One region of the Dehalobacter sp. CP genome, then DNA from elsewhere that is predicted to be linked to it. Evidence: riboswitches for the same ligand, from Rfam matches in the RefSeq annotation. Region 1 holds a riboswitch; each other region holds the start of a gene.
What was found. A riboswitch is a leader RNA that binds a small molecule or an ion and turns the genes downstream of it on or off. The one in region 1 is predicted to bind cyclic di-GMP.
Positions count from the first base shown of each region.

Region 2: it holds a riboswitch for cyclic di-GMP, as region 1 does, so the genes downstream of both, AAH944_RS03060 (HD-GYP domain-containing protein) here and AAH944_RS07440 (HD domain-containing phosphohydrolase) in region 1, are expected to answer to the same signal.
Region 3: it holds a riboswitch for cyclic di-GMP, as region 1 does, so the genes downstream of both, AAH944_RS12840 (DUF5667 domain-containing protein) here and AAH944_RS07440 (HD domain-containing phosphohydrolase) in region 1, are expected to answer to the same signal.

Region 1 is NZ_CP157399.1:1,470,770-1,473,930, reverse strand. Features, by position in the region: gene AAH944_RS07450 (agmatine deiminase family protein) at 1-234, shown strand, start outside; gene aguB (N-carbamoylputrescine amidase) at 456-1,328, shown strand; cyclic di-GMP riboswitch class I at 1,443-1,528, shown strand; gene AAH944_RS07440 (HD domain-containing phosphohydrolase) at 1,585-3,161, shown strand, end outside.
Region 2 is NZ_CP157399.1:595,344-598,504, reverse strand. Features, by position in the region: gene AAH944_RS03070 (DUF3795 domain-containing protein) at 1-551, opposite strand, end outside; gene AAH944_RS03065 (iron chaperone) at 611-1,000, opposite strand; cyclic di-GMP riboswitch class I at 1,223-1,308, shown strand; gene AAH944_RS03060 (HD-GYP domain-containing protein) at 1,404-2,465, shown strand; partial or broken gene AAH944_RS03055 (CoA-binding protein) at 2,525-2,851, opposite strand.
Region 3 is NZ_CP157399.1:2,575,171-2,578,331, forward strand. Features, by position in the region: gene AAH944_RS12835 (transposase) at 1-297, opposite strand, end outside; gene AAH944_RS12840 (DUF5667 domain-containing protein) at 583-1,926, opposite strand; cyclic di-GMP riboswitch class I at 1,940-2,024, opposite strand; gene AAH944_RS12845 (TolC family protein) at 2,235-3,161, opposite strand, start outside.

The DNA of each region.
Region 1 (3,161 bases):
GACGGAAAACGGCTGACGCTGAGTTATTTGAACTTTTACTTTGTCAACGGCGGAATCATTTTACCTGTATTCGGCGGCCAGGCTGCCGAAACAGATGCCATGGCTATTCGAACCCTGAGCGGGATCTTTCCGGAAAGACGGATCCGAACCATTAATGGAATGGCCATTATTAGGGAAGGCGGAAATGTTCACTGTACCACCCAGCAGATGCCTGCTGTAAACCGTTTAAGGTGAGTGTATGAATTGCCCAACAACATATACGAAAATTTGAAAAATATAAATGAAGAGAAGGGCGTAACAGATACATCTTTTATATGTTGCGCTCTTCTGCGTTGTGGTTTTTTTCTGCATCATGTAAAATAGAAAATGCATACAAATTAACAAAATAGTAGAAACACCTGTAAGATCAGGTTCAGAACACACCGAAATCAGGCAGTTGGGAAGGAATATTAACGATGAGAAACGTCAAAGTGGCAGCAACCCAGATGCGCTGCACCAGTAACGTTGAAGAAAATATTGCCGGGGCGGAGACACTGGTCAGGGAGGCAGCAGCCCGGGGAGCGCAGATCATCTTGTTGCAGGAGCTGTTCGAAACCCCGTATTTCTGTCAGAAAGAAAAATCGGATTTTTACGTTTATGCTGCTGAGCTAGAAAACAATCAAGCAGTCAAACATTTCCGGAAAATTGCCAGAGAGCTGGAGATCGTCCTGCCGATCAGCTTTTATGAGAAGAAAAACTATGCGCGCTATAATACGATTGCCATGATCGATGCCGACGGCGATATCCTTGGCAAATACAGAAAGAGTCATATCCCCGACGGACCAGGCTATGAGGAGAAATTCTATTTTAACCCCGGTGACACAGGCTTTAAAGTCTGGCAGACGCGCTACGCCAAGATTGGAGTCGGCGTCTGTTGGGATCAATGGTACCCGGAAGCTGCCCGCTGCATGACCCTGATGGGGGCGGAGATCCTGTTATATCCGACAGCCATCGGTTCAGAACCGCTGGATCAGACGATCGATTCCAAAGACCATTGGCAGGCCTGCATGCTCGGCCATGCTGCCGCGAACCTGATCCCGGTGGTCGCATCCAACCGGATTGGTGTCGAGGAAGAGGATGATTCCAAAATCACCTTCTATGGTTCTTCTTTCATTGCCGGGCCGCAGGGCAATAAGATAGCGGAGGCCGGACGAAACGAAGAAACTGTTCTAGTCGCGGAATTTGATCTGGACCAGCTCGAGGTTCAGCGGCTGGAGTGGGGGATCTTTAGAGACCGCCGGCCTGATTTATACAGAGTGATTACTTCCTATGACGGGGAACTTACTTAATATTCATACATTTATTGATTATTCATACATTTATTGATTATTCATACATTTATTGATTATTCATACATTTATTGACAGATTTCGTGTATTTTACTATAATTGAGTTAAAATCATATGATCCATTGGCAAACCTGTTGAAAAGCAGGGACGCAAAGCTACGAGTCTAAGTGCTGAAGCATATTGACAGTCGGGTTGCACACAGAAGATGAAAACCGCGGCTGCTTTGGCCGCGATTTTTTTTTGAGGGAGGATCTACATGACAGCGGATTCCATCGTTGCAGCCAGTATTTCGATTACCCTGGTGTTGTTGATATCTTACGGTTTTTTATATTTTTCCGAGAAGAAACATTATTTCTTGGCATGGAGCCTTTCTATTGTAATGATGATGATTACCTACCTTTCCAGAATTGCATTGCTGGAAACCGGCAGCCAGTCGCTGGTGCTTCCAATTATCAACTATGCCTCTTCGATCGCAGGCTACTGGCTGGTATTCAAGGGTACGCAGCTATTTTTTAAGAAAAGCTATCCGGTGTTCTGGGATATCAGCGCAGGCTTTTTGATCCTTACTTTTATATGTATTACTGTCCAGGGACTCCCGACAACCGCTCTTTTACTTCTGTCTGTTGTCTGCATCATCGCATTGTTGTCCAAAGCAGCTATGACATGCTTAAAAGCAAAAACACCGCAAAGCCCGATCAGAATAATGCTTGGCTATACTTATATTTTTTGGGCCTTGTCGATTTTATTCTACCCGCTGTGCAAATTTATGAAGGTTATTCCATCACCTGTCGGTTATTTAGTTGCCGGCGTCGTTGGTCTGCTTGCTTATCTCAATATGCAGGCCCTGTACTTTCAAAGCATCCGGGAGGAGCTCGAAAGCAAAGAAGCTAATATCAGGAACCTTATTGTTTATGACAAATTAACCGGCGCCTACAGCCGTACTTATTTTGAAAACACGCTGGAAAATTTCCTGGAAAAGACCCTCATGCCTGCAACATTGGTCATGGGGGATTTTAATGGTCTGAAACTAATCAACGACACCTTTGGTCATGAAAAAGGGGATGAATTACTTGCTGACGGGGTCAGAATCATGCAGGAGACTATCGGCCCGGAGAATGTGATTATCCGGTGGGGTGGGGACGAGTTTATCATTATCATGCCTGGTATGCCGCTTGACCAGGCCGGCGTCCTTTTAAACAATGTCAAGAGCAACCTAAAAATCTCCCGCCCGAAAACAGTACCGATCGACATTTCGTTTGGCCTGACGATTTATGAGAACAGGAAACACTCTCTGACAGAAATGATCAACCAGGCTGAGGAAAAAATGTATAGCAATAAACTGAATGAAAGCAAGAAAACCCGCCTTGCGATCATCGAGTTCCTGGAAAAACTGCTCTGGGAAAAAGATTATCAGACGGAAGCCCATGTCATGAGGCTAAAAAGTTTGGTAAGTAAATTCGGTAGTCAGATCGGCTTATCCCCAAGAGAGATCGTCGAACTTGTCCAGGTTGCGATGCTGCATGATATCGGCAAAATTGGTGTTCCCGGGGAAATCTTAAAAAAACAAGGTGACTTGACCCCGGAAGAATGGAGCATTATGAAAAAACATTCCGAAATCGGCTATCGGATCACGCAGTCTTCCATGGAATTAGCGCATGTCTCGGAAGCCGTTCTCGGTCATCATGAATGGTGGAATGGGAAAGGTTACCCGCAGGGGTTGAAAGAAGATGAAATTCCGCTGTTCTCGAGAATTGTATCCATTGTTGATTCCTACGATGTGATCACGCATGAAAGGCCTTATAAACGGGCCATGGACCCGTATAGTGCACTTGT
Region 2 (3,161 bases), 880 kb from region 1:
AGTTGAATATTCAGACGATCGGCTTCCGCTTTTAGCAAGCGGACGGCTTCTTCAGCACTGCCGTTGCAGTTGATCTGATCCATATGACAGATCTCATCCATTATATTATTCAGGACGGAAAGCGGCAGCAGGTTCACCGCCAGACAATAAAATCCCTTTGATTTGCCGTCGTTGTAATTCGCGATTAGTTCGCCTAAAATTTTGTGTTTTTCCGTCAGTTCTTCAAGATAATTTTGAAGGTCCATTTTAGCCTCGGCTTGATTCTGCAATACATTTTGATAGGATATAAAAGAATCGGCCTCGCTTGGAGCCTGATACCTCTCACATGGATAGACACTGCATTCAAAACAGTATTCAACATTTTGATGCTTTTTATTACAGGTAATAACGGCACAGGAAGGATGCTTCAAAAAAAAGTCCGGACCCCCGCAGCCAGGGCACTTTGAAGAACCATCCGTATGAAAGCGCGGACAGAGACAGCAATTTAGTCCGCATAATGAAAAGTCGGCGCATTTCCGCCTGTATTCTTTACTTACCATTGATTTGACCATCGCATGCATCTCCTGGTAATAATCATTTTTTAGCATCCCCCGAAGATTAAGGGCCGTATCTAAACATCGCAGCACGGAATTCTTCTTGGGATATGCGCGTTCTCCGCGACTCTGTACTTCACGATCTTGCTTATTAACGCATACGGAATAGGCTTATTTAACGGAAATTGTACCGATCCTTTGGCTCCCTTATAACCGGCCAGTTCCTGTTTAAAGGCTTCGATCCCGCTTGGTGTCGGATAAAATCCAATGTGGTTCTTGAATGCTGCGAAATGAACGAGATTACCGTTCAATACAAACGTAGGCATCTGATAGCTGATCTTTTCCACTGCGTCCGGTGCTGCTTCTCTTATCACATTTCTAATTGCTCTTAATATTTCCTGTATCTCATCAGGAAACTGCAAAATATACCCATCAACTGATTCATGAACCACTTTATCCGCTCCCATTTTTAGTTTCTCCTTTAACTATCTTCATAATGTTATCCGTACACGTATAAACATCATTAATGAGTTATACGAATTTTAGCAGATTCCTCTGCTAAATCAAGAACCATTTATCATTTGGCACCAGAATAAAGAATAATTTTCCAAATAACCCCTGTAGAACTTGAAAGCGATGTGTTACAATGGTTCTATGACCGAAATATCAATCGAATAGGGATACAGGAGCAACGACAATGGCAAACTTGGTGAAAGCCAGGGACGCAAAGCTATGGGTCTTCCAGAATAATTCTGATGACTGCCAGGCCACCGAATCCGCTCAGGTTTGTTTTGAATGTCGCCATGCAATCTGCTGGTGATTTTTTTGTTGCTTCAGCCAGCACTGATTTATTGGAAAGGAAGATTACAATTGCGTCAGGTAAGTGTAAACCGGCTTCAAAAGGGAGACGTATTGGGAAGAACCATCTTCTCGCATAACGGCCGTTCATTGCTTGGAAAAGGAGTCACGCTGACCCAGCCATATATCGACCGGTTAAAAGAACTGGGCATTAGTATTGTCTATGTGGACGATGACGAAACCAAGGATATCGTTATTGAGGATGTTATTTCCGAGGAAAACAGGCGGGAGGCAATGAACTCCATTGAGCATTCAGCGGAAGCGGTACGAATCGGTAAAGACCTCAATGGTTTTCAGGTAAAAAAGACGGTAAACAACATCATCGGAGACGTCCTATTTCAAGAGAAGATATTTCTGAGCCTGACAGATATGCGGAGCTATGACAATCAAGTTTATGCGCATTCAGTCAGCGTCTGCGTCCTCGCGACCATTTTGGGCAAAGCTTTGGGGCTGGATAAAGATACCCTGGAGGCACTGGCAGTAGGGGCTTTGCTTCACGATATCGGGACTGTCAAGCTGCCGAAAGAGCTTGTCGCCAAACGTGAGGCCTTTACTCCGAAGGAAAATGACCTATATCAAACGCATACCATTCACGGATATGAAATACTCCGGAATAAACCGGAATTAAACTTATTGAGTGCGCATATTGCTTTGCAGCATCATGAATGGTTGAACGGAAACGGCTATCCCCGTAAGCTATCCGGCAGGCGCCTTCATGTCCTGGCTCAAATCGTAGGGGTGGCCGACTTCTATGATAATCTGGTCAATGATGGCCCGGGCCACTCCCGGATCGTCCCGCATGAAGCCTGTGAAATTGTAATGGGATGTGCAAACAAGCTATTCTCTCAGCAATTGGTTGTAACGTTTTTAAAACATATTGCGGCCTATCCGACCGGCTGTACAGTTAAACTTAATACAGGTGAGGTTGGGATTGTAGTTGACCAGAATAAAAGTTTGCCGATGCGCCCAATTATCAGGGTATTAATCACCGACAAAGGGCTAGCCCATGTCCAGACTAAGGAATATAACCTTGTCGAAGATCTTACAACCTTTATTGTATCCATTGTCGAGTGAAGCCGATCCATCTTTTGAAAAAAACGCCGGCTCAAATGTTTTTTGAGCCGGCTGACCTATTATTTTGGAAGTTTTCCAAACACCTTCAGTATGGACCGGTGGAACGAATGAGGAAACGATGGTTCTGCAAACATTAGGACGCATTGGTCATGGATGACGTTTATATGATTTTCCGTACAAAAGTCTATAGCCTCTTTGGATTCAGCCCCCTGCTGAATCCAGATATGTTTGACTCCAGCTTCTACCGCGTCCCTAACGACCTTATTGGTTTTGTCCGGAGGGACGACGATCACTACGCCGTCGGCTTTCTGCGGCAAAGACTGAAGGTTCTCATAGCAGATCTCGCCGTCAATACTGTCCATATTGGGATTTACGGCAAAAACATTATACCCTCTTCTTCTTTAACGTTCTATACAGCCTACGCGAGAACTTCTTTTCGGATCTGGATACCCCGACCACAGCTAAAGTACGCTGGTCTAGAAAATCAGTGACTGAGCTCATTGTCGTCAAAAAAATGACCCCCTTTATTAAATTATTCAACTGCCTACATCGCTTCCCATGGATCAAAACAACAAGACAGACATTTTGATGCTCGGCTTCTTCCCTGGCTGTTAATTGAACTATGATCAAATCTTTTAGTCTGAATTGGATTAGCTCATCTATTCTTTTGTTTATTTCTTGGTGATGTGGCTAATT
Region 3 (3,161 bases), 1.1 Mb from region 1:
TGTAAATTCGTGAAACAGTAGTTTCAGTGCTTCTGGACGAATTTTGTCTCTCTGTTGGACAAATGCTGAAGCGGTTGCAGTCTCTGACGAATAACCCAGCCAATCATATAATTCTTTTGAAAGGCTATTGCCTCCCATGCCTACAAGCATAAGCAGCATAGTATGCAGTGATAATTTCCGTTCGCGTGAAAAATCTTGCCCTGGTCGTTTCACGCAAGCCGGTAAATCTGCTGTGATTGAGCGTATTGCTTGGTGCAGCGCAGTTCGTACCTGCTCTGGATATGCTTTCTTTTTCATTTTAGAAGGCCTCCTTAAAAATGTCCTCATTTTCAAGGCGAAGCCTTCGATTTTTATTTATTTGTCAAGTGTTTTTTTACAATTGATAAATTTTATATGCCCACCTGTATGTATAAGAAAAACACAACCATCTTAATCTGGATGGTTGTGTTTTTTAGGCCTTAACTTAATGACATTGACTACGAAGGGAGCATATCATTTGCCTGGTGGCTGTCTGTTTTCTTTTTGGGAGGCATTGCATTTTATGCTATTTGAATGATTCTCAGTTATCGAAAATATAAAGTCCTATCTTTTTCCTTGCCCTTTACCGTTATGTCCGTTATTTGAAGAGGTATTCGTGACTGTGTTCTGAATACTTTGAGCATTGACTGTTCCACCACTTTCATCACTTGTGCCATCCACTGTTGTTTCATCCGAAGCAGGCTGGTCATCGGCTATGGCAGTCTGATCGCCAGTAACCGTTACATCCTGATTATCTACAGCCGTTGCATCCTGTTCGTCCCCTGCTTCCAGGCTATCTTCCTGGTCGCTCACGGCTTGGCCCTTATTGGCCTTCTTATATTCTTTTATGTTTTGGGTTTGCTCTTTCAAGACTTCCTTCGTTTCTTTGTTCGTCTCTACTTTGATCTTCTGAACATCTTTCCTGAGCTCCTGCATGTCGTTTTTGTACTGTTCAGCCTGTTCGACTTTTTCCAGGGCAGCGGCAACGGCAGCCTCGTCACCTGAAGCACGGGCTTCACCCAACTCTGCTTTGGCCGCTGCAAATTGCTGCACCGCATCCCCATAGGCTTTTTTGGCAGCCACATAAGCTTTGATCGCAATGGTGTTTTGAACTTCGACTTTAATGATATTCTGCATGATCTCAGCCTGATCTTCTGTCAGATTGCCGCTGATTTTTAAGACGACTTTATCTGCATCGCTTTGAACAAGCTCAATGCTGGCAAGCAGATTGCTGATCACCGTATTCTCTTCTGTGTCAGCTGCGACCGTGTCCTTTTCGGCAGTATCATTTACAGCTGTTTCATCTGTGAAAGTAGTGACGGTCCCATCATCCCCAGTAGCATCTGTAGCCGTCGTGTTCCTACCTTCAGCTGCTTGGGTATCTTCGATCATCTGCTGCACCTGGAAGTTCGCCTTCTTTATTGTATCCGAGTACGCTATCAGAGCCTTTTTCATCAAATCCAACTGGTTTTGTTCGGACATGATTTCCGCCTCGGCCAGCCTTTCATTGGCAAACTCAACGAGCAGTTCCGCTTTTCCTTCATTAGAGAAAGTTACAGCAACCTGGACACTTTCAATCATCTGTTCGATTGAATAGAGCCAGCTGTCCGGTGTTACGCCGGCTTCATCTTCAGCTGAGGCCCGGCCGGTCAAATCCATTGTTGTGGAATCGGTTGTTAGTGTATCTGTTGTTGTATCAGTCGTCGTTGAATCAGTTGTTGTGTCTGTCGTTGGGTCAGTCGTTATTGAATCTGTAGCGGGCTCTATGGCCGTATCAGGAGCACTCGTTGAAACATCCTCGATAACTGTGGTTCCATCCGTGGTTGTTTCAGCAAATACACAAGTTGGAGCGACCGCAATGATTAGCAGGACACAAAGAATTGAAACCAGAATCTTCTTATGGATCATTCTATCTACCCCTTTCGGTAACCCGGCTGTCATAACCTTTCGGTGTTAGACCCGTGGCTTTGCGTCTCCGTCTTTCGACAGATTTGCCATTATCGTTTTGGCTGAAGCCATTATAGTACAGATACTTTTGAAGTTCAATTGTTTTGGGTCTTTTCAGACCAATGGGAGGTAGAAAAGGGACTTTGGTCCTTATCACCGTATGTTTTGGTCGAGCAAGCCCAATCTGCCAGTGGTAAAAAAGGTCTTTCCGTTCACCTAAGTAATCGGTCTTTCTCGTAATATTGTTAGAGAACTGCAGCGCCCATTGGTCACAAAGCAGAATTTACGATAAGCCCAAGTTTAGCCCATTCATATGCTCTATACGCTACAGCAAGCGTGTTTTTTGCAGTCTCAATAGCTGTCTGCTGGCTAATAAAAGTGCACTTCGTTGATTCGAATTGTACCAGTGAAATCTTCCCTAACTTATAACTTAATTGTGCAGTCTTATATTCGCTCTCTACAGCTAAAAGTTTTCTCTGCTCTATGTCAAGTATTCTTTGCTTATCCAGCACAGTTTGATAAGCCTGGTAAAAACTATTCTTAAACTTTCTTTGAGAATCATCTGAGCTAGAGTCTATCTGAATATCATAACTTTTGGTCTTGGCTATAAGATAATCGGCATCAGGATCAATAGCAAGCATTTGAGCTGCTGTAACTTCAGGTACCTTTTTGACTGTTAATTCTGTATTATTATCCTGTGCCAAACTCACATTTAACTGCTGAATCGTTGCTTTTTGGGAAACATTAATCCTTTGAATATTCATTTCAAGCTCGGACAACGTGTTTTCCGCCTTAGCCACGTCTAATTCCGTGGCCATACCGAGGTCTTTTTGAATCTTAATAATCTTGACCTGTCGTTCGGCCAATGATTGTTTTGCCTTTGAATCTTCTAACTGAGTAATGAGAGTATTATATGATATATAAAGGTTTTCGACACCCCAAATCAGCGAATTATTCCCTTTTTGAATATTGACTATCGTATTAATACTATCCCCACTTTCATAGGAGGCTTTTTGCATTAAAAGTAAATTTTTCTGAGCATTTAGTAAATATGCGATCGCTGCCTCATCTTTAGGGTTAGTACCATCACCGGTACCAAAGGCAATGTTCTTGGCATTCCATTCGGACAAATAGTCGTTAGCCACTGTAATCCCCTTGTTCTTGCCGTCATAAGAATCACTGAAGCTTTTCATATT